4 regions of the Oryzibacillus soli genome follow, and region 2 is predicted to be linked to each of the others. Evidence: riboswitches for the same ligand, from Rfam matches in the RefSeq annotation. Region 2 holds a riboswitch; each other region holds the start of a gene.
What was found. Region 2 has a riboswitch for cobalamin ahead of nrdI (class Ib ribonucleoside-diphosphate reductase assembly flavoprotein NrdI). Riboswitches for the same ligand answer to the same signal wherever they lie in the genome.
Positions count from the first base shown of each region.

Region 1 (7,520 bases), on a different contig from region 2:
CTTCGTCTCCGCAAGGCCGGTTCCGGAGGAAGGCATTGCGATCTATGTCCTGTCCTCCATGCAAAGCATGGACGAATCCCTAAGACGGGTCCGCAGCTACTTGCTGCTGTCGGGGGGCGGAGCTTTTGCGCTGGCGCTGGGGTTCACGTATGTCGTGTCCCAAATTCTGTCCCGTCCCATGGTCCAGATGGAGCAGGCGACACGCCGTATCGCCAAGGGAGAGCTGGAAACCCGGGTGGAGGTACGGTCCAGCGACGAGATCGGCAACTTGGGTGCGGCCATCAACGATCTGGCCCGGGATCTGCAGCATTACCGGGATACGCGGCAGGAATTCTTCGCGAATATCTCCCACGAGCTGCGTACGCCCATTACCTACTTGGAGGGCTATGCCAAGGTACTGACGGACGGATTGTACGACTCCGAGGAGGAGAAGGTGCAATACCTGACCATTATCTATCAAGAGTCCTTAAGGCTGAGCCGGCTCATCCATGACCTCTTCGAGCTCTCCAAGATGGAGGAAGGGAAGATTCATCTCCTGATGGAATGGCTCGATCTGTCGGAGCTGGCGGAGAACAGCGTTCAGAAGGTACAGCTGAAGGCAAGGGAAAAAGGCCTGTCCCTTCACTACGAGAAGGCCGATATCCCACTCGTCTATGCGGACGGTCTTCGGATGGAGCAGGTTGTCCTGAACATTCTGGAGAATGCCATCCGGTATACGGAGCAGGGGACGATCCGGGTGCGGTTATCGGCACAACCCGAGTCCGTCCATCTGATCGTGGAGGATACGGGAAGGGGAATACCGCAGGAGGAGCTTCCTTATATCTTCGAGAGGTTCTACCGAGTGGAGAAGTCCAGGTCCCGCGAGCACGGAGGCAGCGGATTAGGCTTGGCCATCGTGAAGAAGCTGATGGAGCTCCAAGGAGGGACGGTTGAGGTGGCCAGCGAACCGGGAGCAGGCACCCGCTTCGTCATCTCTCTGCCTACAAGCGGCCCGGCATAGGAAGGAGGCTGTCCGATGGGACAGTCTCTTTCTATTTGGGGCGTGAAGGTTTTGTGAACAATCGCGGTTTAACGGGATTCCGATCGAGGATGTCCATCGATCCACATCGTTTCTCCATACTTTCTTCCTAGAATAGAGCCAGTAGCATCGAGAAGAAAGGAAGATCGGATGATGAAAAAAATCGCCATCGCCGCGGGATTGGCCGGTGTGGTCCTCTTCGCCGGCACCGCATGGGCAGACGAAGCCAAGAAGGACGAGCATGCCGGTCATGGAACCACACAGGTTCAACCGGCAGCCAAGCAAGAGGCCGTGAAGAGTCCGGTTCCGAGCCCGGCGCCGGCACCCGCTGCCGATGCCCACGCGGCCCACAATATGACAACGGAGGAGCACAGCAAGATGTCTACGCCTGCGGAGCAGCACGCCACATCGTCAACGGATGCGCATGCCTCCCATGGTTCGACCGGCAGCGCCACCTCCAATGGGACGCACGAAAGCTCAAGCACCGGCGGCCACGGGAGCCATGAGAACGTGGTGGAAACCCCGCCCAACCTGCCGGTTCTATATGCCTTCGGCGCAGTTAACGCCGCATTCATCCTGATTGGAATCTGGAACAAGCGGTTCCGGAAGAAGGAGGGGCTAGCATGAGCACACCGGTACGCAGCACTTCGCAATCCCCTGATGTCTCCGCCGCCGGCAAGCGGTACAATCTGTTGGACGTTCCTGCTATCCGGGCCTTCGTGCGCAGCAGATGGTACCCGGGTATTTTCCAGTGGGCGGCTATGGTCGTCTTCTCCGTCATTGTCTACGAACTGGCGGCCGGCACGATGAACCCGAGCCGGAACTTCGGTACCTCCTTAACCTGGGTGCTCTGGTGGCCCGCTATCCCGGTGATCTTCCTGGTGCTGGGCCGATTCTGGTGCGCCGTCTGTCCCTTCGGAAAGATCAGCGACATCGTCCGGAAGCTGGTCGGCTCCGAGAGACCCATGCCAGCCTTCCTGAAGAAATACGGGATCTGGCTGATCGATCTGTTCTTCATTCTGATCACCTGGTCCGACCACATCTGGGGAATCGTCGAGTCCCCTCGCGGTTCCGGATACCTGCTGCTTCTCTTGACCACGATGGTGGTGGGAACGTCGGTATTCTACGAACGGCGGACCTTCTGCAAAACGCTGTGCTTCCTGGGCGGCCTGGCCGGGAATTATTCCCGGTCCGGCATGCTGGAGCTCCGGGGCACTCCGGACATCTGCAAAACGTGCAAGACCCAGTCCTGCTACAAGGGCAACGAGAAGGCGGAAGGATGTCCGATGTTCGAGTTCCCCCGAACCATGGAAAGCAGCGCGGACTGCAATCTGTGCGGCAACTGCGTGAAGACCTGTCCGAACAATTCGATCCGGATCTCCCCCCGCAAGCCGACGGCTGAGCTGTGGGGCATCAAGAAGCCGAAGGCCGAGCATGCGTTTCTGGCTGCGGTCATCATGGGGATCGTCTTCGTACAGAATATCACCATGCTGGAGATCTGGGACCGCATCCTGACCGGCATCAGCAAGGTCACCCAGACCACGAACTACAACGTGAATTTCACCGTGGCTTTCGTTCTCTCCATGATGCTCCCGATCGCCATGCTGTGGGTCACCGCCCGCTTAACGGCCGGCTCGAAGAGCGCGGAGAAGGTCCGGGAGAACTTCGTCCGGTTCGGCTACGCCATTATCCCGCTGGACCTGGCTGGCCATCTGGCGCACAACCTGTTCCATGCCTTCACAGAGGGCAAGGCGATCTGGTTCAATACCGTGAGCCTGTTCGGTTACCAGCTCTCCGGAGACCTGAGTTTGGCATCCGCCGGAACCGTCCAATGGCTTCAATATCTTGTCGTTGTGCTCGGTACCGTGGGCTCGGCTTATACGGTCTATCGGATCGGCCAACGGGCATCGTGGCGGAAGCTGCTTCCGTATTACGTTCTGATGGCGGTCCTGGCCGTGATCAACCTCTATCTGTTCTCGCTGCCGATGATGCATCGGGTATAAGATCAAGCTTCCTGAAAAAATGGAGACTCCGTGATGATTCACGGGGTCTTCGTTTTGGTGATGGAGCGGAAACTATCAGAGGACGAAGCAGCCGGGTTCAATAGACGAATCCATAGACATATGGTATATTGAGAATTATTTTCTATACCGTAAGCTTCGGGAACGGGTGTCGGGTGTTCACAGCCCGACTTAATAGGGAAACCGGTGAAAATCCGGTACGGTCGCGCCACTGTAAGCGGGGAGCCGCTCCAAATTAGCCACTGCTTCATGGAACATGAAGCGGGAAGGCGGGAGATCAGGTGAAGAGCCGCAAGTCAGGAGACCTGCCCGTTCTTCGCTCACCTCATATCCTACGCGTCATAGGGTGGTGTAAGTGGATTCGATACGCGTAGGCATCTCCCGGCGGAGATGCTTATTTGTGCGTGCTGGGGCTTCAGAAGGAGGGATCGGAACGGCATGATATCCGAGATAGGGGGCGGAATCCCCCGCTTGGTGATAGCGGGCACCGGGAGCGGTGCCGGCAAAACGACCGTCACCATCGGTCTGATGGCGGCCTTGAAACGCCGCGGGCTGGCGGTGCAAGGCTTCAAATGCGGCCCGGACTACATCGATCCGAGCTATCACACTGCAGTCACCGGCAGAATCTCCCGGAATCTGGACACCTGGATGACGACTCTGGACGTGATGAGGGAGATCTTCCTGCGAGGATCCAGAGAAGCGGACATTTCCGTGATCGAAGGGGTTATGGGCATGTTCGACGGGAAGGATCCGTTGGCCAATACCGGATCGACGGCGGAGATCGCCGAGCTGTTGGCCGCACCGGTGCTGTTGGTCGTAAACGCCTCCAGCATCGGCCGGACAGCGGCCGCCATGGTGCTGGGCTTCCGCGAGCTGGCGGGTCCGGGCCGGATCGCCGGCGTTATAGCCAACCAATGCGGCAGTGAAGCCCACTTCCGCCTCGTCCAAGCCGCCGTCGAGCAAGTATGCGGCATCCCGGTGGTTGGCTGGCTGGGCAGAGAAGAGGGGCTCCAGGTGCCGGAGCGGCATCTGGGACTGGTACCTGCCATCGAACGGGGAGAGCTGGAGCCGTTCTTCGAGCGGGCGGCGGATGCGGTGGAGCAGGGTGTGGATCTGGACGCGCTGCTGGAGCTGGCCCGCCGGGTCCCGCCCCTGCCTTGGCCGGAGAAGTGGGTGTTCTCCACGCCTGCCGGCGGAACGGATCAAGCGGACGTGAATCCTCAGACGGAGGATTCGCTCACCATCGCCGTAGCCATGGATGCGGCGTTCAACTTTTATTACCCTGAGAATCTGGAGCTGTTGGAAGAGCTGGGAGCCCGTATCCAACCGTTCAGCCCCTTAGCCGGGGAGCCGGTACCGCCGGAAGCGGATGGCGTCTATATCGGAGGCGGCTTCCCCGAGGAATTTGCGGAGCAGCTGGCGCAGGCCGGACATGTGGGCCGGGATCTGAAGGCCCGGGCCGAGGTGGGACTGCCGATATTCGCCGAATGCGGGGGATATATGTATCTGAGCCGCTCCATTACGGACCAGTCCGGCCGGACGTTCCCGATGGCGGGCATCATTCCCGCAGAGGTGCGGATGCAGTCCAAGCTCTCGTCCTTCGGCTATCGGGAGGTAACGGGGCTCCGGGACGGCGTGCTCCTGGCCGAGGGGGATACGATCCGGGGACACGAGTATCATTATTCCACCTTGACTCCCGATTCGGAGATCTACCCTCACGCTTACGATACCAAAGGACTGCGCGGAGCCGGCCAAGACGGCTATGCTACCGATACCTTAACGGCGGGATATACCCACGTGCACTTCGCCTCGAATCCGGAAGCCGCCAAGCGGCTGGTTGCGAGATGTGCAGCGTACAGGAGAAGAAGAGGAGGAAGCGGACATGAGTGAGACGGAACAGACGGCACCGGACAAGAGAAGCAAAAGGAAGGGCTATACCCTGGTCTACACAGGGGATGGCAAAGGGAAAACCACCGCAGCCGTCGGGCTGGCCGTTCGTGCGGCGGGCCGGGGCTATAAGGTGCTGATTCTTCAGTATATCAAATCACCGAAGCGCAGCTATGGGGAACAGCTGATCCTGACCCAGATCGGAATTGACGTCCGGCAGCTGGGAGTCGGCTTCACGTGGACTAAGACACCGGAGGAGCACCGCAGCGCGCTTCGGGAGGCTTGGGCGATGACCCGGGAGGAAGTGATGAACGGCGATTGGGATATGGTGATCTTGGATGAGATCCACAATGCGCTGGCAATCGACCGATTCCCGGTTGACGACGTTCTCCCGTTGGAGGGAGTCTTGGAGCTGATCCGCAGCAGGCCTCGGCACCTGCATCTCGTGCTGACCGGTCGGGGCGCCAAGCCGGAGGTGATCGCCGCGGCGGATCTAGTGTCGGAGGTCGTGGCGGTGAAGCATTATTACGAGGAAGGCATAACTGCTATGCCGGGGTTGGAGTTCTGACCGTTTCACCGTTCCGAGTAACCCTGGGATCAGATATTTTTTGGAAAAAATATGGCGTTCCTGTTGACAGACGGAGCGCTTCTTTTTATACTGTAACTATTAAAGAAACAGTAATTAAATCTATAACAGTTGATGAATGGAGGAAACTCATATGACTCAAAAAGTTCAATCGGATTTCTTCACCCTTATTCGGGAGCGCCAATCCATCCGCAGCTATGATCCGTCCGTCCGCATTCCTGCCGAAGAGCTGAAGGAGATGCTGGCCGAAGCAGCCCTGGCACCGTCCTCGTCCAATCTCCAGCCCTGGCGGTTCCTGGTTGTCGATGACCCGGCCGTGAAGGAGAAGCTGCTTCCGATCGCCAATAACCAGAAGCAAGTGGTGGACTCCGCCGCCACCGTCATCCTGCTCGGAGACACAGAGGCCTACAAGCAAGCGGACAAAATCTACGATCTTGCCGTTGAAGCCGGCATGCCCAAGGAAGCCCGCGACAGCTACGTTCCCCGGATGAAGGAAGCCTACCGTTCCATGCCTCCGGAAGTCGCACGCGGCGTCGCTCTCGTGGACGGCGGATTGGTGGCCATGCAGCTGATGCTGGTTGCCAAGGCTCACGGGTACGATACGGTTCCGATGGGCGGCTTCTCCGCTGAGAAGCTGATCGAGGAGTTCAAGATCCCCTCCAACCTGGTGCCGGTGATGCTGATTTCCATCGGTAAGGCTCTGAACCCGGGCTTCCCGAAAGCGCGTCTGCCGGTGGAGGATGTCACCTACTGGAACCACCTGTAATTCAATAACCGCACGTTAAAAAAGGCCTTTCCGACATCGATCGGAAGGGCCTTTTTGCGATCAAAATTGAAGCTCCGGGTAATTCCAGGCGTAGGAATGGAAAAAGCCGGTGTTCCGGTTCCGGTTGCCGATTACAGGGCGGTGGGGGGCAACGAACCGTTCATAGTCGGGCTCATCATAAATCATCGACATGGCTTCGAACAAATCCACCGGCCACGTGTCGGACGCGAACGGCTCCGGAAGGCTCTGGTCCTTCTCATAGGGCCATTCCGAGGAGTGCTCAACGGCATAATAGAATAAGGTGTCCAGCGCTTTCTTCAGGCTTTTGCCGCCTGGGGAGGTCCAGTGGAACAAGTCCTCGCCCGTTACGTCCCGGATGAGCTTCGCGGCGGCGGTGGCAGGAGCCAAGGCGAAGTAATGATACCAGATCGCCTTGTTGCCCCGCATGGTCTCTTCAGGAATCAGTCCATCCGGCGATAGGGAGGAGTCGATATGCTCCTTCAGTTGAACAGCCGTTTCCTCGAACCGGGCATAGTCGCCCGTCAACCGAAACAAGGCCAATCGGGCATACAGGCTCCAGTTCCACCAGTTGTTCCGGATCGGAATACTCTCCCATTCCGGCAGGCACACCCGGGTCATCCAGCCGGTGAACCGGTCTTGATCCTCCCGGGTCCAGCCGGGATAAGCTTGAAGCCATCCCGCGGCTTGAAGCAGTCCGGCTCCCAGATAAGCGGAAACCAGGGGGCCGTCATGGCCCGCAATGGACTGATTAACGGACGCCCAGGCATGGAGCAGCTCCTTGGCTTTGTCCGCATAGGCGGAACGTCCGGTCCAGCGGTAAGCCAGTGCCGTGGTATAGGCGGTCTGCACATCCGCTTCCATCAACCGCTTGGCCGCCGTATGGCCGGCTGTATCCCAATAATACCCGGGGATCTCCCACACGGGCAGGGCGTGGTTCACTGCCGTCAGGTTGGCGTCCGCCGCTTGGAGCAGCTGTTGGAGTGTTTTGGATTCGGTCATCGGGTGCTTATCCTCCTTCGCAAGCCGCTATTTGGGCTCCACTTCATCAATGGTCAGTTTATATTGCAGGTTGCGCATGTAAGTGCCGTCTGCATTCCGGAACACCATCCGGAACCGAATCTCCTCGTCTGCGCCTTGGAGAATCGCGATCAGACGGTTCAGCCCAGGCTTCAGGGTGATGCGCTTCTCCGGATTGGGAACCACCGTGCCGTTCATATAAAT
Region 1 covers NZ_JBPPGJ010000029.1:42,093-49,612, reverse strand. Annotated here, with positions in the region: gene ACSEXW_RS26580 (sensor histidine kinase) at 1-1,000, shown strand, start outside; gene ACSEXW_RS26575 (hypothetical protein) at 1,169-1,645, shown strand; gene ACSEXW_RS26570 (4Fe-4S binding protein) at 1,642-3,021, shown strand; cobalamin riboswitch at 3,169-3,366, shown strand; gene ACSEXW_RS26565 (cobyrinic acid a,c-diamide synthase CobB) at 3,478-4,929, shown strand; gene ACSEXW_RS26560 (cob(I)yrinic acid a,c-diamide adenosyltransferase) at 4,922-5,494, shown strand; gene ACSEXW_RS26555 (nitroreductase family protein) at 5,646-6,278, shown strand; gene ACSEXW_RS26550 (alginate lyase family protein) at 6,339-7,298, opposite strand; gene ACSEXW_RS26545 (glycoside hydrolase family 2 protein) at 7,326-7,520, opposite strand, start outside.
Region 1: another riboswitch for cobalamin. It lies ahead of ACSEXW_RS26565 (cobyrinic acid a,c-diamide synthase CobB); the one in region 2 lies ahead of nrdI (class Ib ribonucleoside-diphosphate reductase assembly flavoprotein NrdI).

Region 2 (7,520 bases):
GTGCTGAAGAAGGATGACTCCAGCCAGCTTGTCTTGACCATGGTGGATCAAGCCGGGAACACGCAGGACGTAACGGCCAAGGCCGTCTGGACCAGCTCTGCGCCGGCCGTTGCCGATGTGGCCTCCGGCCTGGTGACAACCTACGCGCAAGGCAAGGCCACCATCACGGCCAAGTATGGGGGCAAAACCGTCACCGTCGCCGTCGAATCGGACAGTCCCTCGAAGCTTGTCCTTAGCCAGAAGAGCGTACTGCTGAAGACCGGACAATCCGCTTCGATCACCGTCACGGCTTACTTTTCCGATGGAACCTCCCGCGACGTGACGGACGACGCGGAATGGAGCTCCTCCAGCGTGAAGGCCGCCGATGTAATCGGGGGCACCATCACCGGCGCAGACACCGGCAAGTCGACGATCACCGCCAAATTCGGCGGCAAATCGGCCTCGCTTCCCGTAGAGGTGAACAAGCTGAAATATCTGCAAACGAACACCCACCGGATCGTCATGAAGGCCGGTGAAAGCAAGAACGTTACCCTGACCGCCACCTATGCGGACGGCTCGGAGGCGATCGTGAACGTCCCCGCCGAATGGTCCAGCTCGAAGGTCAGCGTGGCGGATGTCAAGGACGGCCTCATTACCGCCGAATACAAGGGCACCGCAACCATACGGGCCAAGTATGCGGGCAAAACCGTCAGCATCACCGTCATCGTCCAGTAGGGTGCCTGAAGACGCGCTGGCCGCTTCAGTCCGAACGGCCTAAAATGAACTCAAAAAAAGGTCCCGCCGGTTCAAACCCGGCAGGACCCTTTTCTCACGAAAGGAATGGAACGAAATGGAAACAAACCCTATGGAATGGAATCCGGCCGAGCAATCCCATGTGCTTGCGGTTGGACCGCTACGCTTCAACCGGCAGTCCTTCCAGGTGTTCTCAGATGACCGGGACCTCCTGCTCACCGTGAAGGAATTCTGCATCTTCATGAAGCTTGCCGAGCATCAGAACCAGGTTCTGGAGCGCTCCCGCTTCGCCGGTCTGTTGGCGAAGGACGGGCAGCTGTTCGACCCCGGGTCGCTGACCATCCATATCAAGAACATCCGCAGCAAGCTGGGCAGCCTGAAGACCTGCATCAAGACCGTGTGGGGCGTCGGCTACGAATTCGTCGGCTTTCCCTCCGAACACGCCTCCGGCTCCTCCCAGGAGTCCGTATCCGCCCCCGCCTCCGAGCCTTCGCTCGCTCACCGTTAGTCCCCGAACACAAAATCCTCGTCGGTCAGCTGCTCCACATGGATGGCACGCACGTAGCCATTGCCTTTTTTGGAGAAGAAGTCGTGCTGCTTGGTGTCCGTCCGAAGGCCATTCTGCACTACGGGGTGGATCTCTTCGTCCGGGAACAGGGGGTCCAGCCCCAAGTTCATCCAGGCCTTGTTCGCATTGTAGCGGAGGAAGGCCTTCACCTCGTCCGCCAGGCCCACGCCCGCGTAGAGCAGCTCCGTATAGGCCTCCTCGTTGGCATGGAGCCGGGCGAACAGGCTGTGCAGCTCCTCCTGCGCCTCCGTCTGCTCCGCCTCCGTCAGCTGCGAGAAGAGCTCCTGGGCCAGCGTTCCCACGTAGAGCCCATGGATGCTCTCATCCCGCAGAATCAGGTCGATGATCTCCCCGCTGCTCGTCATCTTCCCCTGCCCCGCCAGATAGAGCGGATAGAAGAAGCCGCTGTAGAACAGATAGCTCTCCAGAAGCACCGACGCTCCCATGGCCAGGTACAGATCCTTGCGGGTCTTGATGCCGTAGTAATACCGGGAGATGGTCTCCGCCTTGTACTGCAGGTTCTCCTGTCCCTCCACCCAAGCGAACACCTTGTCGATCTCTTCCTTCGTCGCCAGCGTCGTGAAGATGCTGCTGTAGGACTTGGCGTGAATCTGCTCCATCATCCCCATGAAGCCCAGCACGGCCTTGCGCTGAAGCCCCTCCGTATACTCCAGAATCTTCGGCATGCCGGCTCCGCCCTGCACGGTGTCAAGCAGCGTCAATCCGCCCAGCACCTTCATGTAGAGCTCCCGCTCCGCATCGGACAGAGCCAGCCACGACATCTTGTCGTCGGACAGGGGAATCTCGTCATCCGTCCAGAACTGCATGATATTCTGATGCCAGAATTCGATGGTGAAATCGTCATCCGGCCGGTTCCAATTTACCGCTTTGATGGCTTCCATGCGGATCTTCTCCTCCAATCGCTCTTGCTTCGGCCTACATTACACCGAGCAGCTGATGCATTCCTCCAAGGTCAACAGGTTGGTCCTGGTATAGTAGAGGGACTTCAGCCCCATGCGTGCGGCGTAGATATAATATCGGGCCAGCTGCCGGGTGGTCACGTCGCTGTTGACATGAAGCACCGTGGACACGCCCTGGTCGATATGCTCCTGGATGGCGGCGATCAGATCCAGCACCTTGAACTGATCCATCTGGTAGGCCGACTTGTAATAGAAATAGTTGTCCCGGCTGAGATACGGCATCGGATAATAGGTCGTCGAGTTGGCGTAAGTCCGGGTCTCGATGGGCGATACGATGGGCATGACGCTGGAGGTGGAGTTCTGGATGTACGAGATGCTCTGCGTCGGCGCGATGGCCAGGCGGTACGCATGGTACAACCCGTGGCGGACCACCTGCTCCTTGAGACGGGCCCAGTCTTCCGGAGACGGCACCTGGATGCCTTGGAACAGCTCCTGCACCTTGGCCGAGGCCGGCCGGTAATCCGTGGCCAGATACCGGTCGAAGTAGGTGCCGTTCGCATAGTCGGACCGTTCGAAGCCCTCGAATACGACGCCCCGGTCCCGGGCGATCTCCATACTTTTCTCCAGCGAGTAGTAATTCATCATCATGAAGAACGTCTTGGCAAAATCCTTCGCCTCTTCGCTCTCATACGCGATCTTGTTCTTGGTCAGGTAGCCGTGGAGGTTCATGGCTCCCAGGCCGACGGAGTGCAGCTCCCGGTTGGCCTTCACCACGCCCGGCGCATTCTGAACCCGGGTCATATCGCTGACCGCCGTCAGCGCCAGCATGCCTTCATGCACGGACTCCCGCACCTTGCCGCTCTCCATGACGTGGACGATGTTCAGCGATGCCAGATTGCAGCTGATGTCCCGCCGGATATGGTCGGGCTCGCCGTAGTTGCCGATCTCCGACGTCTCCTGCAGCTGGAAGATCTCCGTGCACAGGTTCGACATCTTCACGCTGCCCAGCCGCTTCAGGGCGTGGCCCCGGTTGGCATTGGTCCGGTTCATCATGTACGGATAGCCGGATTCCAGCTGAATGGCGGCGATCTTCACCAGCATCTCCCGGGCGCCCATCACCGCCTTCTTGCGGACGCGGGGATCCGCCAAGAGGGTCTCGTACATCTCGTCGATATCCATGTCGTCCAGATGCTGGCCATAGGCCTTCCACACACTGTACGGGGCAAAAACATGCAGCGGCTCGTTCTTCTCCGCCAGCTTGTAGAACTGCTCCGGCACGATCAGGCCGATGGACAGAGTCTTCAACCGCGACTTCTCGTCCGCGTTGATCTTCTTGCTGTCCAGGAACTCCAGCACATCCCAGCCGAAGATGTTGTAATAGGCCGCTCCGGAGCCCTTGCGCTGTCCCATCTGGTCCGCGTAGGAGAAGGCATCCTCCATCAGCTTCAGCACGGGCATGATGCCCTTGGCCGCCCCCTCGACGCCCTTGATGGGCTCGCCCCTGCCGCGTAGCTTGGACAGGTTGACGGCCACGCCGCCGCCGATCTTGGACAGCTGCATGCAGGTGGACAGCACGTAATTGATGGAATTCAAGGAATCGTCCATCTCGAGCAGGAAGCATGATACCATCTCGCCCCGGCGCTTCTTCCCCGCATTCAGGAAGGTGGGCGTGGCCGGCTGCAGCCGCTGCTCCATGATGGAGGCAGCCAGGGTCCGCGCCAGCTGCGCATCTCCACGGCCCAGATAGAGGGCGGTAATGGCGGCGCGGTCAGGGTAATGCTCCAGATAGAGCTTCCCGTCGTCGCTCTTCATGGCGTAATCCGTATAGAACTTGGACGCCGCCATATAGGAGGCGAACCGGAAGCCGTAGCCATGGGCAAGGTCATAGACGCTGGCTACCTCCTCGGCACTGTACAGGGCGTACACGTCCTCATAGTAGTGATGATCGATCATATACCGGACCTTCGCATCCGTATCGGGGAAGGACATCGTCCGGCCCGCCGTCTCCTCCATGAAGGCGTCGACCGCCTCTAGGTCCTTATCCAAACGGAAGAAGCCATCGGCATCCTTCATCATCAGCATGTTGTTCAGTTCAATATGACGCAACCGCACGCACCTCCGTCAGAAATCTCTCCACATCCCGCTCCGTACCCGACAGCTCGAACTTGCACAGCACCGGTACGCCGAAGAGCTCGGACACCCGGTCCGCACTGCCGGCAAAGTGCTCGCCCCAGTTACGGTTGCCGCTGGCCGCCACACCCCGGAGGTAGTTCCGGTTCTTCTGCAGGAAGTGGAGCACCTTCCCTGGAGCCTGTCCCATCCCCGTCGTATAGGTCACCAGCACGAACGGGGCGTCGACCTCCAGGGCTTCATCGATGCGGACGGCAGGCAGATTCAGCTTCTTTACGAATTTACCGACATGGCCGGTTCGGGAATCATAGGCGATGAGCAAGGCTCTTCAATCCTTTCAACAGGTCATTGGGGGCCAAAAAAGCGCCTCCCGGCTCCCATGGGGAGTCCTAGAGACGCACGAAGAGCAGGGTCCGTCCATTCCCAGCCCATACAGGCCGGAACGGGTAAGCCGCTATCGAACACGCCCCTATCTCCCGTAGGGAAGGTGTCATCCATGGAAACAGGCAGGTCTCCTGGCTCTGGCGTCATCACCCGCCGCTCCTTCCCGGCCGGAACGACCAGTGGATACGTGTGGCGGATTCTTCCATTACAGTGGCGGGACCGCACCGGCTTTGCACCGGCTTCCCTATTAAGCCTGCGCCGGCTGGTTGTGTCCAATACCGGGGTAGGCACCTGTTCCAATCAATATGTAGTAGGTACCATTGAATACTACAACGATATCTAGCAACTGTCAATGCGAAATTGACAACTTTTCAACAATTTCATAGACTTCAGCGCTTTATTTCGACACATCATAGACGCCAGAACGCGTTCCAGCGTCTTCTTGCTTTTTGCGGAAGGGGAAGCGTATAATCGGCAAAAAATAGGAACCATATCGCGAAACACCATGCAGGAGAGAGTAATCGGACCTGCGGGACCGACAGGGAAGGTTTGCCGGAGACTGAGAGCAGACCTAAGGGACCGAACCGATGAAGTTCACTCCGAAGTGGGGCCTTGAACGGAGCTGATGCTCCCATTAGAGGCTGCCGGTTTCATACCGTTATCATGATTCGAGGAAAGTGCTGCGGACATCCGGAAATTCCGGCCGCACCTTTCGAACGAGGGTGGTACCACGGCTTCCTGTCCCTTCTTTTGGGGATGGGAGGCCTTTTTTGCTGTATCTGGGAAGATTAGGACCAAGGAGGAATGATGGAGGATGGAAAACCGTCAGTTGGAGGAATTGCGGGGCAAGCTTGACGCGCTGAACGGACAGCTCCTGGAGCTCATCTCGGAGCGCGGGCAGGTGGCCCAAGAAATCGGAGCGTTGAAGCAGAAGCAGGGCATTCCGAAGTTTGACCCTGTCCGGGAGCATGACATGCTGGAGCGGCTCGTGGCGATGAACAAGGGTCCGTTCGACGATGCGGCGGTTCGGCACCTGTTCAAGCAGATCTTCAAGGCTTCGCTGGACCTGCAGAAGATGAACCACAAGAAGGATCTGCTGGTCAGCCGGAAGAAGCAGGCCGAGGATACGGTCATCACCGTCCGGGACGCCGTCATCGGCGGAGGCTCGTCGATGCTGGTGGCCGGCCCCTGCTCGGTGGAGAATTGGGAGCAGATGCGGACCGTAGCGGCTGCCCTGGTCCGGTCCGGCGTCCGCGTCATGCGGGGAGGCGCCTTCAAGCCCCGCTCCTCCCCTTATGACTTCCAAGGCCTGGGGATGGAAGGGCTCAAGATGATGAAGGAGGTGGCGGACGAGTTCGGGCTCATCACCATCAGCGAGATCGTGAATCCCGCCGATATCGGCCCGGCCACGGAGTATATCGACATCATCCAGATCGGCGCAAGAAACATGCAGAACTTCGAGCTGTTGAAGGCCGCGGGCGAAGTGGATACGCCGGTGCTGCTGAAGCGGGGCCTGGCCGCCACCATGGAGGAATTCCTGCTGGCGGCGGAGTACATCGTCTCCCGCGGCAATTCGCAGGTCATGCTGATCGAGCGGGGCATCCGCACCTATGAGAAGTGGACTCGCAACACGCTGGACATCTCGGCGGTGCCGATCCTGAAGCAGGAGAGCCACCTGCCGGTCCTGGTGGACGTGAGCCATTCCACCGGGCGCAAGGACATCCTCGTCCCCTGCGCCAAGGCCGCTCTGGCGGCAGGCGCCGACGGCATCATGGTGGAGGTGCACCCGAACCCGCCGACGGCCCTCTCCGATGCCGAGCAGCAGCTCGACATCCCGCAGTTCGAGAAGTTCTTCGCCGATGTGCGGGCCTCCGGCTTGTTCAAGGCGTAGCGCGGAATGTGAATGCCCCGCCCCCTGTTGGTGAAGGGGACGGGGCATGTATCGTTTACGGCGTATACACGATGTTGTCGATGTACAGGGGATCCGGTGTAATCCGAGCCGCCGTTGGCCACTTTCAGAAATGTACAAAAGAAACCTCTCCTTTGGAAATGGTTGGGTGGTACCTCCATTTTACCGAGGAAAGGTATCTTTTGTTTTACTTTTTACGAGACGAGGCTGCTCCGCGCAGGAAAGTGTTGTTTCAACCTGTCGGGAGGAATCTTACTTAATCTCTACCTTCACACCGTGTTTCGCCAGAACCTCTGTCATCGCCTTCTTGGCATCCGCTTCGTCTGGACCGTGCACCTCCAGAAAGTGAGCGTCTTCATAAAGCAAAGTCATGCTGAGACCAAGCATACTTTTCATGTCGATAAACCTGTTCCCGACCCTCATGACAACACTGGATTGGAAACGGCTGGCGGTCTGGTTGATTTCGACAATGGCGTTCGTGGATACTCCTCTCATAGAAGCCCCTCCTTGGTTCATTCCGTTCGGATTATGGTTCCTTCCGTTATATAGTGGAAGTTACGATCATTATAGATCATCGTTTGCACCAGGAGTATGGGGCCGGTTTTAGATTTATTTGCGATTCTTTTCGGTAATGCCTCAGCTTCATACGCCTGTCGTGAAAAAGATGCCGTTTCGTTTTATACTGTTCTACAGCGGCCGATGACGGCTGACGATCAAATCTTGCCGGGCATCGGCACGTAAGGGGAGCTTCGCTTGAACATGCTGTACCACTGCCGAACACCGTACCATGAGGAACTCACCGTGTACGACACCGATGAACATGAAGGTGAAAGAGGCCGCTTCCGCGTGCTCCAATTTTCGGATGAAGCCGTACAGG
Region 2 covers NZ_JBPPGJ010000006.1:153,308-160,827, reverse strand. Annotated here, with positions in the region: gene ACSEXW_RS10125 (Ig-like domain-containing protein) at 1-714, shown strand, start outside; gene ACSEXW_RS10120 (winged helix-turn-helix domain-containing protein) at 830-1,240, shown strand; gene nrdF (class 1b ribonucleoside-diphosphate reductase subunit beta) at 1,237-2,202, opposite strand; gene nrdE (class 1b ribonucleoside-diphosphate reductase subunit alpha) at 2,242-4,326, opposite strand; gene nrdI (class Ib ribonucleoside-diphosphate reductase assembly flavoprotein NrdI) at 4,313-4,672, opposite strand; cobalamin riboswitch at 4,839-5,044, opposite strand; gene ACSEXW_RS10100 (bifunctional 3-deoxy-7-phosphoheptulonate synthase/chorismate mutase) at 5,549-6,625, shown strand; gene ACSEXW_RS10095 (HPr family phosphocarrier protein) at 6,896-7,138, opposite strand; gene ACSEXW_RS10090 (spermidine synthase) at 7,403-7,520, shown strand, end outside.

Region 3 (7,520 bases), on a different contig from region 2:
GAAATGCGCTCACGCCTTCCTCGCATACCCCATGGTCGCCGGCCATTACCACCACGGCCTTGCGCCCCAGCTCCGGGGCCAGCTCACCGGTCATGCCGGCCAGCTGCACCGCCACCGCCTCCAGCTTGCCCAAGCTGCCGGGGGGCTTGGTCAGCTGATCCAGATGCGCCGCCGCACGGGCGCAAGCCTCTTCGTCCAGCGGCCGAATGCCGGCCGTCATTTGTTCCAATGATAAGGTTGCCTTCTTCATCGTCTTATCGTCTCCTTTTCCTCTTGCCGGGTATCCCCGGTCTGAATCGGTTCGCTTTCTTCCGGAGTCAGCAGCAGCTGTGGCGCTCCGACAGCCGGATGCGGCATCACCACGGGCCGGGTGCCGTACACCCGCTCCACCAGCTCCTCGCTCAATACCTCCCAGGGCATCCCGATGGCCTGGACTTCCCCATCCTTCAGCACCAGCAGCCGGTCGCAGTACAAGGCGGCCAGGTTCAGATCGTGCAGCACAGCCACCACTGTCAGCCCGCACTCCCGGTTCCACTTGCGCACGTAATCCATCATCTGGAGCTGGTAGCCGATATCCAGGTAGGTCGTGGGCTCGTCGAGGAGCAGCACCGTCGGCTCCTGCGCCATGGCCTTGCCCAGCGCCGCACGCTGGCGTTCGCCTCCGCTCAACTGGTCCACCGCCCGCTCCTCCAGCACCGCCAGCCCCAGCCGCTCCACGATCCCGGCCAGCAGCCCCTCGGCATCGCTCCGGTCCCGCCCGAGCCAATCCTGATGGGGATACCGTCCCATCTCGAGAATCTCCCGCACGGTGAAGCCGACCGGCGGCAGTGCCTCCTGCTCCAGCACCGCCATGAAGCGGGCCAGCTTCCGCCGGGCATAGTCGGACACCTCCCTGCCGTCCACCCGCACGCTCCCCGCATCCGGGCGCTCCGTGCCGGAGATCATCTTCAGCAGGGTGGATTTGCCGCTCCCATTGGGACCGATGATCCCGTAGATCTCGCCCTTGCGCACGGAGCAGCTCACCTGCTTGAGCACCGGCACGCCGTCATAGCTCTTCTGCACGTTCTCCATGACGATCATCGCATTAACCCCCTTGCCGGTATTTGCGCTTGCGCAGCAGATAAGCGAAGAATGGCGCGCCCAGGAGTGCTGTTACCACACCGAGCGGGATCTCCTTCGGAGACAGGACGAGCCGGGCCAGCGTATCGGACCACAGCACATAGATCCCTCCAGTTAGGGCGGACAGCGGCACGATAAGCCGGTAATCCGGTCCGACCGTCAGCCGCACCAGATGGGGAACCACTAATCCGACGAATCCGATGACCCCGCATACGGACACCGCCGCTGCAGTCAGCAGAGTGGACACGGTCAGCACGATCCACTTGGTCCGCTCCAGATCGACGCCGAGATGAGCGGCCTGCTTTTCCCCCAGCGTCAGGAGGTTCAAGGCCCTCACATGCCACCAGATGACCAAGAGTCCGAACACAAAATACGGCAGGAGCACCAGCGAATAGTCCCAGTTCCGCATGGACAGGCTTCCCATGAGCCAGTAGAGGATCTCGTTGACTACCTTGTTGGAGAGACTGACCATAAATGAGACGACGGCGCCCAGGAAGGCGCTGACGACCACCCCCGCCAGAATCAGCGTTTCCACCTTGGACTTCCCGCCATGGGAGGACAGCCGGAAGACCGCCACAAGCGTCAAGGTCCCCGTTGCAAAAGCTACCAGCGGCACGGTAAACTGCCCCACGGCATGCTGCAGCTCGAACAGGATGATGAAGGCGGCCCCGACGGACGCGCCTGAGGCTACGCCCAGCGTGTAAGGGTCGGCCAGCGGGTTCCGGAGCACCCCCTGGAAGCCCGAACCGGCCACTCCCAGCGAAGCGCCGACCAAGACGGCCAGAACCACCCGGGAGAAGCGAACCTTCATAATAATGTTCTCGCTGGCCTGCGGCCAATCCGGATGGACGACACTCCCCAGCAGGGGGAGCTTATGCAGGAGAATCCGCCACACCTCCAGGAGCGGCAGTCTAGCCGAACCCAACGACAAACTCGCAATAATGGAGAAAAGAAGGAGCGCCGCCGCTCCTCCTCCCCATATGATCAGTCGCCTGTTCATCTTATTTCACTTCATCCGGGTGGATCGCCTTCGCCACCTCGATCAGTCCCTTGGTGACACGCGGACCGACCCGGCTGACCAGATTGGAATCCACCGCATACTGCTTCTTGTTCTTCATGGCATCGATGGCATCCCAGCCCGGACGCTTGTTGATCTCCTCCAGGATGGAACCCATGCCCGCTTCACCCTTGGCATAGACGATGACCTCCGGATTGGCCTTGATGATGGCCTCCGGATCGATCTTGTACCAGCCCTTCTTGTCTGCGCCGATGTTGATGCCTCCCGCCAGGGTGACGATCTCGTCCATGAACTCGCCGGAGCCTACGGTCCAGCCCGGGCTGAATTCGATGTACACCCGTTTCTTCGGTGCGTTCTTCACGGCATCGGTCACTTTCTTCAGATCCGCGCGCATCTCGTCAGCGGCTTTCTTGGCTTCCGCTTGGGTGTTCAGGATCTGGCCGAACAGCTCCACCCGGTCGATCGCCTGCTGGAGCGTCTTCGGATCGCTTGCGAACACCTTGACGTTCAAGGCCCGAAGCGCCTCCACCGCCTTCTTATTCACACCGGCGCTGGCGAAGACCACATCGGACCCTGCCGCCACCACCGCTTCCATGTTGGAATTCAGATCGCCGATCTGCGCCTTGCTCTTGGCTTCCGCCGGATAGTCGCTCCACTTGTCCACGGCCACGATCTTGGCTCCCGCTCCCGCCGCGTATACGGACTCCGTCTCGCTCGGGGCCAGGGTGACGATCTTCTCAGGCGCTTTGTCGAAGGTGATCTCCACGCCGGTCGCATCCTTCAGCTTCAGCGGATACACCGTCTTCGAAGCCGCCTGGGTCGCCGCGGGGGGCGTTGCCTGGACAGCCGCCGTGGCCGCGGGCTGAACCGTTGCGGTTGCCGCTGCCGAAGGAGATGCCGAATTGGTGTCCTTGCCGCCGCAGCCCGCCAGGGCCAGGGACAGGGTTAGTGCTGCCGCTGCCGTGACAGCCGCCTTTTTCCGCCACATGTTGTTGCTCATCCGAATCTCTCCCTCGTACGTATGTATGAGATGAGCCTGAATGCCTCGAACAAGACCCAAACGAAAGAACCCTCCGGCCTCTTGCGAGGCGGGAGGGCACAGCAAATCAGAAAGGGGTGCGTTCCGGCGTTCGACGTTCGTCTCACGTCCGGTCGGACTCCGTGATCAGCCTGATCCTTTTCCTCGAAGGATTTCGTCAGCTACACTCGGATGGGCAGGTCTCCTGACTTACGGGTTCAGACGTGCCTCGCCTTCCCATTCCGGCTGCATGCGGAACAGTGGCCTTACGAGGTCGTCCCCGATTCACAGTGGCGGGACCGTGCCGGTTTCACACCGGCTTCCCTTTTAACCTTGCGCGTGAAGCGCGAAGGACCCATCGGCGGGAATCTGCTATTCGGTTCTCATTCAAGCGCGAATCTCTAAGAGCACATTATAGGCATATCCGATGGGAATTACAAGAACTATTTTAGATAACGTTCGTCATACGGTGGGAGGAAGAACATGAAAAGAGCCTTCCCCGTGCGGGGTCAGGCTCTCTGAAAAATTCCCATATATTCGTTCAGCTTCTTATCGAGAATCGTGCTGATTTCCACTACCTTGGGCGCGGTCAAGCACTGCTCCTTCAAAGCCAATTGCTCCATCTTCTTGCGAAGGCTGTAAATTTCTTCTTCCAGGGAGGCGGATGGCGAAGGTTTACTAGATAGTCGGTAAGCCCATTTGGTGCTATGGTTAGGATCGCGAACCAACATGCTACCACGATAAGACCGGCATACGTATTCAGCAAACGCCATTTATATCCCTCCTTTAAGAATTCCCTGGTTAGAATGTTTACAATCCCCTAACATAAGGATACCAGTTTTTATTTGAAAAAGAAAGCGGATTTTACTAGATTTCAAGAATTTGGGGGTCTTGCGCAGGACAATGGACCTGCTCCTTCAGCCCCGCTCCAGCCGCCTCAGGAACTTATCGATCCGATCCAGCGCTTCGATCAGCTGGGCGATCGAATTGGCATAGGTGCATCGCAGGAAGCCCTCCCCGCCCAAACCGAATACGTGCCCCGGAACGGCAGCCACCTTCGCCTCAAGCAGCAGCCGCTGGGCGAATTCCTCGGACGTGAGCCCGGTTCCGGCTATGCTCGGAAAGGCGTAGAACGCTCCCTGGGGTTCATGGCACTCCAGTCCCATGTCGCGGAAGCCCTTGACCACCAGCCTGCGCCTCTGGTTGTAGGAGTCCACCATCCGGTCCTTCTCCTCCATCCCGTTCCGAAGCGCCTCCAAGGCAGCCACCTGGCTCATGATGGGAGCACACATGACCGTATACTGATGGATCTTCAGCATGGCGGCGATCAGCTCCCGGTGTCCGCAGATATAACCCATCCTCCAGCCGGTCATGGCGAAGGCCTTGGAGAAGCCGCTGACTAGCAGCGTGCGGTCCTTCATCCCGGGCAGGCTGGCGAAGCTGGTATGCTTGATCCCGTAAGATAGCTCGGCATAGATCTCGTCGGAGATGACGAGGAGATCATGCTCCTCGACCAGACGGGCGATCGGCAGCATGTCTTCGTAGGTCATAACCCCGCCGGTCGGGTTGCTCGGATAGCAGAGGATCAGAACCTTGGAGCGAGGCGTGATCTTGGCCTTCAGGCTCTCCGCGGTCAGCTTGAAGCCGTCCTTGGCGAAGGTCTCGATCCCTACGGGAATGCCCCCGCCAATGGAGGTGATGGGGCTGTAGGATACATAGCAGGGCTCGGGAATCAGAATCTCATCCCCCGGATTGATCAAGGCCCGGAGGGCCAGGTCGATGGCTTCGCTGCCTCCAACGGTCACAATCATTTCATTGGAGGGCTCGTAGCTGACCTTGAAGCTGCCATGCAGATATTCGGCAATGGCCTCCCGAAGCTCGAGCAGGCCGGCATTGGACGTATATTGGGTCTTGCCGCGTTCCAAGGAATAGACGCAAGCCTCCCGGACATGCCAAGGCGTGACGAAATCCGGTTCGCCCACCCCCAGGGAGATGATGCTCGAATCCTTGCTTGCGCTGACCAAGTCAAAAAACTTCCGGATCCCCGAGGGCGGAATAGCCCGTACCAAGGGAGTCAAATAGTCCTGCATCGATTGGCGTTTCGTCGTCATACGGGATCATCCTCCGCTTGGGTTTAGGGAGCAATGACGAGCCGGTTATCGTCCTCATGGTCTTCGAACACGACGCCGTCCTGCTTATATTTTTTCAAGATAAAATGGGTTTTGGTCGAGAGTACGCGATCAATGGAAGACAAGCGCTGCGAGACGAACAGGGCCACCTCTTTCAGGGTGCGGCCTTCCACTTCCACCAGGAGATCGTAAGCGCCGGACATCAGATATACGGACTTCACCTCAGGGAACAGATAGATCCGCTCGGCGATGGCGTCGAAGCCGCGGCCTCGTTCGGGTGTAATCTGAACCTCGATCAGGGCGGTGACCTTGTCGTCCTCCACCTTGCTCCAGTTGACGATAGGCGCATATTTAATGATCACTTTGTCCGCTTCCAGCTCCGCGATGGCTCGCTCAACCTCCTCCCGCGCCGCATCCAGCATGGTGGCGATCAAGTCGGGCGTTCTCCGCGCATCCTCCTTCAGGATATCGAGAACCTTCGCTTTCAGTTCAGTCATGATCATGTCCTCCTAGAAGAGTAATCCCGGAATCTTCCGGATTCCCACGCCCCGGGCGGACCGGGGCTGAAAAGAATTATTATCACTATACACCGTAAACTCCCATGAAGCAAAGAAAAAATCCCACCCTTGACCATTCGCTCCTCAAGTTGGCAAATGATCGGATGGGACCTTTCTATAATTCGGCCGTTCGTTCCTCAATTTGACGAAAAACCGTAAAACAACCCTGTGGTGACCGCATACTCCGCGTCAGCCCGCGGTATGCAGCCGTTCGTTCTTCGGCAATAGGAGCTTCGCCATGTGGTCGCGGATTCCGCGGCGCTCATAGCCCGGGGCCAGAATGACCTTCAGGGCGGCATGCTGGTCCGGAGCCGTAACCCGGCTGCCGATGCCAACCAAGCGGCCGCTGTCGTAAGCGGCGATGACACTGCCGGCCTCCACGGCCTGCCCGATGTCGGATGCAAACTCCGTCTCCGCATAAGACTGCATAAAGGCATTCAGCTGTTCCGGTTCGGGAGCTCCGACTTGCAGAGCAATCTTCATTTCCCTCATCACCTTCAATTCGTTTCTCTGTATATAAATATACAGGATGCTGAATTTTTATGCAAGTGAATTCTCAAAAAAATCTCATTCCATCCCTCTGCATGTTCATCATCCCCAGGAGCTATTATAAGCAGCCGCCTGTGTATCGGTATGGGCGAACGCCAAAAATAATCCCCTTAGCCAAGGCCAAGGGGATCTGCTTCAATCGAATAAGCCCATACTCAAATAACGTTCGCCCGTATCAGGGGCGATGCATAACACCCGCTTGTCAGGGCCCAGCCGCTCCGCTTCCCGAAGCGCAGCCCATACCGAGGCTCCTGCAGAGGGACCTACGAGTATCCCCTCTTGGGCCGCAAGGCGTCTGACGGTATCCAGGGCGTCCCCATCTGACACCTGGACGATCTCGTCATAGACGCCCGTGTTCAGGATGGCCGGGATGAAGCCGGGGCTGGTGCCGACCAGCTTGTGTGGACCCGGCTGACCGCCGGACAGCACCGGAGAGCCCTGCGGCTCGACGACCACGACCCGAAGACCCAGGATGCGGCGCTTCAGCTCCTCGACCGTGCCGGTAATCGTGCCGCCCGTTCCCGCCGTTGCCACGAAGGCATCGAGGCGGCCTCCGGTCTGCTGCAGGATTTCCTCCGCTGTGGTGAAGCGGTGTACGTCGGGGTTGGCAGCATTCTCGAACTGCTGGGGAATGTAGCTGCCGGGTATGCTCTCCGCCAGCTTCTCCGCTTGCCGTACGGCCCCCGGCATCCGTTCCGCGGCGGGAGTCAGCACCACCTCCGCCCCATAAGCGCGGAGCAGCTGAACCCTCTCCTTGGTCATATTATCCGGCATGACCAGGATGGCGCGGTAGCCCTTGGCCGCTGCGTTCATGGCCAGGCCAATGCCCGTGTTGCCGCTGGTAGGCTCGATGATGGTCCCTCCCGGCCGCAGCCGGCCGGCCTCCTCCGCTTCGCGGATCATATTCCAGGCGGCCCTGTCCTTCACGCTGCCGCTCGGGTTGAAGGATTCCAGCTTCACCAGTACCTCCGCAGCCCCGGTCTGGGTCAGCCGGTTCAATCGGACCGCCGGCGTATCCCCGATGAGCGCCGTAATGCTATTCACCATTCTTGCCATATCCGCCATTCCCTCCGCCTGCCCGGTTTTCCCACATTGTCCCCCGGGCTTCGACCTTCTGTCAACCCGAACGG
Region 3 covers NZ_JBPPGJ010000008.1:198,367-205,886, reverse strand. Annotated here, with positions in the region: gene cobT (nicotinate-nucleotide--dimethylbenzimidazole phosphoribosyltransferase) at 1-250, opposite strand, end outside; gene ACSEXW_RS12940 (ABC transporter ATP-binding protein) at 247-1,080, opposite strand; gene ACSEXW_RS12935 (FecCD family ABC transporter permease) at 1,085-2,119, opposite strand; gene ACSEXW_RS12930 (ABC transporter substrate-binding protein) at 2,121-3,137, opposite strand; cobalamin riboswitch at 3,334-3,529, opposite strand; gene ACSEXW_RS12925 (aspartyl-phosphate phosphatase Spo0E family protein) at 3,665-3,928, opposite strand; gene ACSEXW_RS12920 (aminotransferase class I/II-fold pyridoxal phosphate-dependent enzyme) at 4,073-5,266, opposite strand; gene ACSEXW_RS12915 (Lrp/AsnC family transcriptional regulator) at 5,290-5,781, opposite strand; gene ACSEXW_RS12910 (hypothetical protein) at 6,031-6,324, opposite strand; gene cysK (cysteine synthase A) at 6,526-7,446, opposite strand; gene ACSEXW_RS12900 (MFS transporter) at 7,508-7,520, opposite strand, start outside.
Region 3: another riboswitch for cobalamin. It lies ahead of ACSEXW_RS12930 (ABC transporter substrate-binding protein); the one in region 2 lies ahead of nrdI (class Ib ribonucleoside-diphosphate reductase assembly flavoprotein NrdI).

Region 4 (7,520 bases), on a different contig from region 2:
GCCTCCAGCAGAGGGTTCAGCTGCTCCTTCGTGATGCTGCCCATGGTCCAGACCGGCACGATGAGATCCAGAGCCTTCAGCTTATCGACGTCCAAGAAGGCATCCAGCGTGTCCGAAATTTCCACCTCGAACCCTTCCTCCCGCAGGAGGCCTGCCAGAATCTCCGATACCTCCTTCGGTTGATGGCCGTCCCATCCGCCCTGTACGATCAATGCCTGTTTCATTTTCCACACGCTCCTTCTACCGGTCTTCTACCCGGATCCATTGTCGCTGTTCGATCGATACGTCCACGGCCTCCAGCACCTGCTGGCACTTGACCCCGTCCCGGAAATCCGGAACCGGCTGCCGCTTCTCCCCCAGAGCCGTCATCAGCTCCAGCACCTCGTGAATGAAGGTATGCTCATAGCCGATGGTATGACCCGCCGGCCACCAGGCGTCCATGTAGGCATGGGCCGCGTCCGTCGCCAGCACCCTCCGGAAGCCCTGCACGTCGGGCGCATCGTCCGTGAAGTACACCATCAGCTCATTCATCCGTTCAAAATCAAACTTTACGCTGCCCTGGCTTCCGTTTATCTCGAAGGAATTGGTACACCGGTGCCCAGGGGCGAACCGGGTGGCCTCGAAGCTGCCCAGTGCTCCGTTCTTGAACCGGGCCAGGAACAGCGTGGCGTCATCCACCGTCACGGGAGCCTTCGGCGCATCCTTGCTGCCCTTGGCGCTCAAGCCGGTCATGGAATCGGCCGCGGGGCGTTCCCGTACGAAGGTCTCGCTCATGCCGATGACCTCTTCCATATCGCCGACAAGGTAGTGAGCCAAGTCGATGAGATGGGCGCCTAGATCCCCGTGGGAGCCGGAGCCGGCAATCTCCTTCTGCAGCCGCCAGACCAAGGGGAAGTCCGGATCCACGATCCAGTCCTGCAGGAACCAGGCCCGGAAATGATGGATCCTGCCCAGCCGGCCTTCCTCCACCAGCTTCTTTGCCAGCCGGACAGCCGGTGCGAACCGGTAATTGAAGCCCACCATATGGGTGACTCCGGCCTGCTCCACCGCCTCCAGCATCTCGCGGGAATCGGCCAGCGTCAGCGCCAACGGCTTCTCGCAGAAAATATGCTTGCCGGCCTTCGCGGCCGCAAGGACAATGTCCTTGTGGGCGTTGCTCGGGGCGTTGATATCGACCAGATCGATATCATCACGCTCCAGCAGCTTCCGGTAGTCGGTCTCATAGCTCTCCCAGCCGAACTGGACGGCCGCCTTGGACACCCCCGCTTCATCCCGGCCGCATAAGGCCTTCATGACCGGCCTGGGCGCCGCCGGGAAGAACATCGGCAGATCCTTATAAGCGTGGCTGTGCGCTTTTCCCATGAACTTATATCCGATCATTCCTACGTTCACGCTCTTCATTCGGCACCTTCCTTCTCGATATCGTTCCTTGCCGGCCGGAACCGCCGAAGCGGCCCGATCCCGCTTCCTTACGTCCCGCTGGACTGGCGAACCACCAACCGGGTCGCCAGAACCTCGCGCTCATGCCCTCCCGCCTCATCGTTCGGCGGTCCCTTCTCCGCCAGCTCCAGCACTCGTTCGGCCGCCCGTCTCCCCATCTCATAGAAGGGGACATGAACAGTGGTCAGAGGCGGATCCGTCAGGCTGGCGCCATCCGAATCGTCATACCCGGCCACCCGGATATCCCGGCCGGGCACCACGCCGAAGCTGCGGATACCCTGCATGAAGCCGATGGCCATCCGGTCATTGGCGGCGAAGACGGCGTCCAGCTGCCCGAGCCGGTCCCGCAGCCGCTCCGCTGCGGACAGGCCGCTGCGCCGGCTGTAATTGCCCTCGGCCATAAGCGCCGGATCTGGGGTTCGCCCCGCCTCCCGGAGCGCCCGCCGGTATCCCTCCAGCCGGTCCCGGCTGTTGGAATAGTGGGCGCCGCCGTTGATGAACCCGATCCGCTCCGCGCCCAGCGAGAGCAGATGCCGGACCGCCTGGTAGCTGCCTTCCTCGTGATCCGCGTCCACCTCGTAGAACCGCTCCTCCGGGTAGTGCTGGTTCACGATGCAGAAGGGCAGCCCTTCCCGGTCCAGCTTGCGAAGCGCCTCCCGCTCGTGCGGCAGGTCGCTGGCGCCTAGGATGACGAGGGCGTCCACCTTCTGGGTCCGGTAATGGGAGATGTAATCCATCTCCTCCTCGGGGGAACGGAAGAGAAGCAGCAGGCCGTAGCCCATCCGCTGCACCGCTTCCCCAATGCCGCTCAGAATTTCGGAGAAATAATAGGTGGAGAACAGATGCACCTTCGGCACCGAGGGCAGCACTACCCCCAGGTTGCCGCTCTTGCCCCGGGCGAAGCTCCGGGCTATCGCACTCGGCTGGTAGCCCAGCTCCGCCGCAGCCTCCAGCACCTTCCTCCGGGTCTCCTCCTTCATGGGTCCCACCCCGTTCAACACACGGGACACCGTCGCCTCCGACACGCCGGCCCGCTCCGCTACTTCTCTGCGGGAAACCATTCGCGCCCTCCTTCCCTGCACCTTGATGCCTGATCATTTTGATGAATGTACACGCGTACATTATCCGATTTATTCCATCTGCTGTCAACCGGGATTTCTCCCTCCTGGCCGCCCTCTCAAGCCAAAAAAGCCGGTTTCCGACGCTTACATCGGAATTCCGGCTTTCTTGCTCGTGCTATGTGCTCTGTTCGGTCCAATCCGTTCCGGTCCTATCCGGCTGAGCGGGGTCAGCCAGCGGCTTAACCCGCCGCCCGACGCCCCTCCGAAAGCGGAACACCTGGGGCTTCCTTCTTCTCCGCCCCCGGTCCGAGACCGTACTTCCGGTTCAGCATATAGGCATAGGTGGAGGCCAGAATCTGCTGGAACAAGGTGCCGACCATGACGGGGAACACCACCGCCGGGGCAAAATAGGTCGCGGCCAGCACCGTGCCCGCGCTGATGTTGCGCATGCCGCTGTTGAATGTCATGGCCACGGTGACGCCGAGCTCCGCCTTCATCCTCCGGGAGGCCAGCCAGCCCCAGAAGTAACCGGTAGCCGCCACCCCCAGCACCGTCAGGGCGATCCCGACGGACTTCCAGGAGAAGGTGGTGAAGTACGGCGCCACCACAGATGCATTGATGGAGACGACGGAGATGAGCCCCAGCTTGCTGAAGGGGGCCAGCTTGGGGCCCCAGGTGCTTTTGACCTGTCCGCGGGTCCAATGGTTCAGCGCCATACCGGCCAGCGAAGGCAGCACTACCATCCACAGAAGCCCCTTCATCATGCCCCAAGTATCGATGTTCACGTTTGCACCCACCAGCAAATGCAGCGTATACGGGACTACGAAGGGGGAGAGGAACGTATCCAGCAGGATGATCGACAGGGTCAGCGCGATGTTGCCTTGATATAAGGAGACCCACATGAAGCTGACGATCCCGGTGGGGATGATGAACGCCAGCGCCAGGCCGGTAATCGTATAGGCGTCCCCGTGGAAGAACAGCGAGCCTGCACCGAAGGACAATAGAGGCATCCACACGTGCAGAATGAAGAGACACACCAACAGCGGCGCCGGGTGCAGCAGCACTTTCTTCAGATCCTTGAAGCCGGAGCCGAGGCTCCCCGAGAAGGTCATGAAGGCGAAGATCCACGGAACCAGGAAGGCCGCCGGCTTCAGCCATACGGAAAGGAAGACGCCAAGCAGCAGGCTGCATGGCGTGACGAACGGCATCCACTTCTCAATAAAGCGGTTAAAGGCATAAGCAGCTTTCATCTTTTGTTATCCCTCGATTCCACCCAACAGCGTATCGTTTCGGGTCTAGTTCGTATAGGACTACTATACCTCAAGGCGGGCTCGAGAAGCGTGATTATTTTTTGGACATTTGAATCCGGCCGTAGGCCCGGGCGTAACGGATGACTTTCCGGAAGACGCTTTTATCCTTCAGCGCTTTGAAAATATACGGGTCCGGGCAGGTGTTGACCTCCAGAATCCAAGGCTTGAACGAATGGTCAACGGCAATGTCCAGGCCGATCTCCTTGATTCCGGGATAACGGGCCTCCAGCTTCCGGGCGACCCGGACTCCCAGCTGCTTCAGCCCGCCGCGGAACCGGTCCCGTCTGGCGCGATCGAGATAAGACCCCATCAGCACGGAAACGGGCTTCAGCGTCCCTCCGTTATGGAAGTTGGTGACGATCTTGCGCGGATGGGCCACCCGGCCGATCATCCCCGTCGCTTCCCATGAGCCGTTCGGCGTTTTCTGAACCATGACCCGGATGTCGAACCGGCGGCCGCCATGCTTCAGAAGATGGATGCCCTTCTGGACGAGGTAGGTTCGTCCCTTGGTCGCCTTCACCAGATCCTGATACAGCCCGTTCAGGTCCGAGAAGGTCCGGATTACGGTGCCGGATTGATATTTGTAGATCCCCTCCGTCAACTCCACCCGCATGACCCCATTGCCGAACGTTCCCCGGTCCGGCTTGACGTACACCATTCCATAATGGGACAGCATGGCTCCCAGCGTATCTTGGGTCAATCTCTCCGTGTGAGGAATATGACCTTTGATTTTCGAGTCCGCACCGAGGGTCTGCGTTTTCTTCCACTTGCTGTGGACAAACCGCTGCATGTACCTCTCCCTTTCTTGTTCCGGCTTGATGGGCAGGAATCCGCCGCCAGGAGCGTGCACCGCCGCGGAGGCCTTCTCCCTTGGCAATCCTGCGAGACATCTTATCCTATGCCGGCCGTACCGGATTGGCGAGGGCGAACAGGCAATCGGCAATAAGCCCCCTGGCATACTGCCAAGGGGCACTCAAGGAATGCATATGTGGGAATCACGTGCTGATGACGCCGGATGGACCGTTTAGGCCGCCATCGGGGCGGTCCGCTCTTGTAGGGTTGGGGCCACGGTCTCCGCCGGTGCCGGAGGCAGCCGGGTCTCCCTGCCGGAGTTGCGGCCGGCGCATCCGGCCATCCACGTTAGGATCAGGCCTGCGGCGCAGAATAGAATCAGCTTGCCTTTTGACATGTCGGTTCTCCGTCCTTTCCCCATCAATATATGTAACGCACCCACGCGCTCCGACCTAACGGAAGTGAACATTTCTTGGACAAAAAGATCCGTTGTTCCGCTTCGGCACTTTGGAAGTATTGCATATTTTTACGTTTGAATGTATGATTATCCATATTGGAATTATTCCATATTGGGATTAGGTGCTCTGTCCAATTAGAACCGGATCAGAGCTTAAAAGGGAAGTTCGGTGAAAAACCGACGCGGTCCCGCCACTGTAACAGAGGAGTCAGCGTGAATGACGCCACTGATCTTCGGATTGGGAAGGCTACGCTTGATGATGATTCTGGAGCCAGGAGACCTGCCTATTCTGACAGCACTGCCGTACCTACGGGAGATAGGGAGGTGTTAGATGGACCGTCATAATGCGCGATTATGAGGGCGTCTTTCCCTATGCTTTTTAGGGGAGAGACGCCTTTTTGATTTTCGGAAGTAAGCGGTTGGTTACGATTATGAACGATACGAGGAGAATCATACTATGGCCCTATGCAGTATTCTAGGTTACCCAAGAATTGGTTTCGACCGGGAGTGGAAAAAAGCGCTGGAAGCATTCTGGTCCGGGAAAATCGAGGAGACGGAGCTGCATCTCAAGCTCCAGGACATCCGTCTCGGTCATTTGCGTAAACTGCAGGACAAAGGAATCGACCTGATCCCGGTTAACGATTTCAGCTACTACGATCATGTACTGGATACGGCCGTCATGTTCGGCCTTATACCTGACCGGTTCCGGCATAAGGACGGTCCCGTCCCGCTATCCGTCTATTACGGAATGGCGCGCGGCACGAAGGATGCCACGGCCAGCGAAATGACCAAGTGGTTCAATACCAACTACCATTACATTGTTCCGGAGCTGCACGATGCCAATCCGGTACTGACAGAGAACCGCCCCCTGCAAGCCTACCGTGAAGCGAAGACGAAGCTAGGCCTTGAAGGCAAGCCTGTCGTTCTAGGCCCTCTTACCTTCCTGAAGCTCGCCAAAGGTTATACGGCCCATGAGACGGACTTGTGGCTGGATCGTCTGATTCCGCTCTACGTCCAAATGCTGCAGGAGCTTGCCGCTGAAGGCGTTCAGTGGGTACAAATGGACGAACCGATTGCCGTTGTCAGGTTGACAGCTGAGGATATACAGCGGCTGAAACGAATCTATGCGAACCTGGCTGAAGCCGTCCCGTCCCTTAACATCATGCTGCAGACATATTTTGAATCGGTTGAGAACTACAGGGATCTCATTACTCTTCCCGTAAAAGGCATCGGGCTCGATTTCGTACACGGTCTCGACGGGAACCTCTCTTCCCTTAGGGAGCATGGATTTCCTAGCGACAAAATTCTTGGCGCAGGCGTGATCAACGGAAGGGGGATCTGGCGTGCTAATCTTGATGATAAGCTGGCCCTGCTCGATGAATTGCAGCAAGCGGTTCCGGCAGAGCGCTTGATCCTGCAATCCTCCTGCAGCTTCCTTCATGTGCCGGTATCCACCGAGCGTGAGACGAAGATACCCTACGAGATCAAGGGGGCCCTTGCCTTCGCAGATGAAAAGCTTGACGAACTGGTCCTTCTGAGAAGGGCGGTTACAGAAGGCAAACCAGCGGTTGCCGAGGAATTGATGACAGCGGCCGAGGCGCTTGACCGATTGAAGCAGTCCCCTTCCCGCAATCGCATCGATGTCCAGGAAGCGGTAGCCTTGATGACGGCACAGGATCCTAAGCGAAGCAAGCCGTTCGAGGTGCGCCGTATTGCACAGCAGGCAAAATGGAAGCTGCCCTTGTTCCCTACAACGACCATCGGAAGCTTCCCCCAAACCTCTGATGTCCGCAAGGCGCGCCAGTTATGGCGTAAGGGCGAATGGACGAAGGACCAATATACGGCATTCATTCACGAACAGATCGATACTTGGATGAAGCTTCAGGAAGAGCTTGGTCTGGATGTTCTCGTACACGGCGAATTCGAACGGACCGACATGGTCGAATTTTTCGGGGAGAAGCTGGATGGCTTCGTGTTCACTCAAAACGGATGGGTGCAATCCTATGGCTCCCGCTGCGTAAAACCGCCGATCATATACGGCGACGTTGCTTCTAGAGGCGATATGACGGTTTCGGAGACCGTCTATGCCCAGTCGCAGACCGATCGTCCGGTCAAAGGAATGCTGACAGGCCCGATCACGATTCTGAATTGGTCGTTCGTCCGCGAGGATATCCCACGAGAGCAGGTCGCCTACCAATTGGCCTACGCACTCCGTCAGGAGGTTCTGGCATTGGAACAAGCGGGCATCGGGATGATTCAAGTCGATGAGCCTGCGGTTCGCGAAGGACTTCCCTTGAAGGAGGAGGAGCATCAGCACTATCTCTCCTGGGCGGTTAGAGCCTTCCGCATGACAACCTCCCCCGTACAGGAAGCGACACAAATCCATACTCATATGTGCTACTGCGAGTTTCACGACATGATCGATTCCATCGTGGATATGGACGCGGACGTCATCTCGAT
Region 4 covers NZ_JBPPGJ010000037.1:468-7,987, reverse strand. Annotated here, with positions in the region: gene ACSEXW_RS27505 (ThuA domain-containing protein) at 1-224, opposite strand, end outside; gene ACSEXW_RS27500 (Gfo/Idh/MocA family protein) at 241-1,401, opposite strand; gene ACSEXW_RS27495 (LacI family DNA-binding transcriptional regulator) at 1,470-2,501, opposite strand; gene ACSEXW_RS27490 (bile acid:sodium symporter family protein) at 2,741-3,751, opposite strand; gene ACSEXW_RS27485 (YheC/YheD family protein) at 3,846-4,601, opposite strand; gene ACSEXW_RS27480 (hypothetical protein) at 4,836-5,000, opposite strand; cobalamin riboswitch at 5,164-5,362, shown strand; gene metE (5-methyltetrahydropteroyltriglutamate--homocysteine S-methyltransferase) at 5,518-7,520, shown strand, end outside.
Region 4: another riboswitch for cobalamin. It lies ahead of metE (5-methyltetrahydropteroyltriglutamate--homocysteine S-methyltransferase); the one in region 2 lies ahead of nrdI (class Ib ribonucleoside-diphosphate reductase assembly flavoprotein NrdI).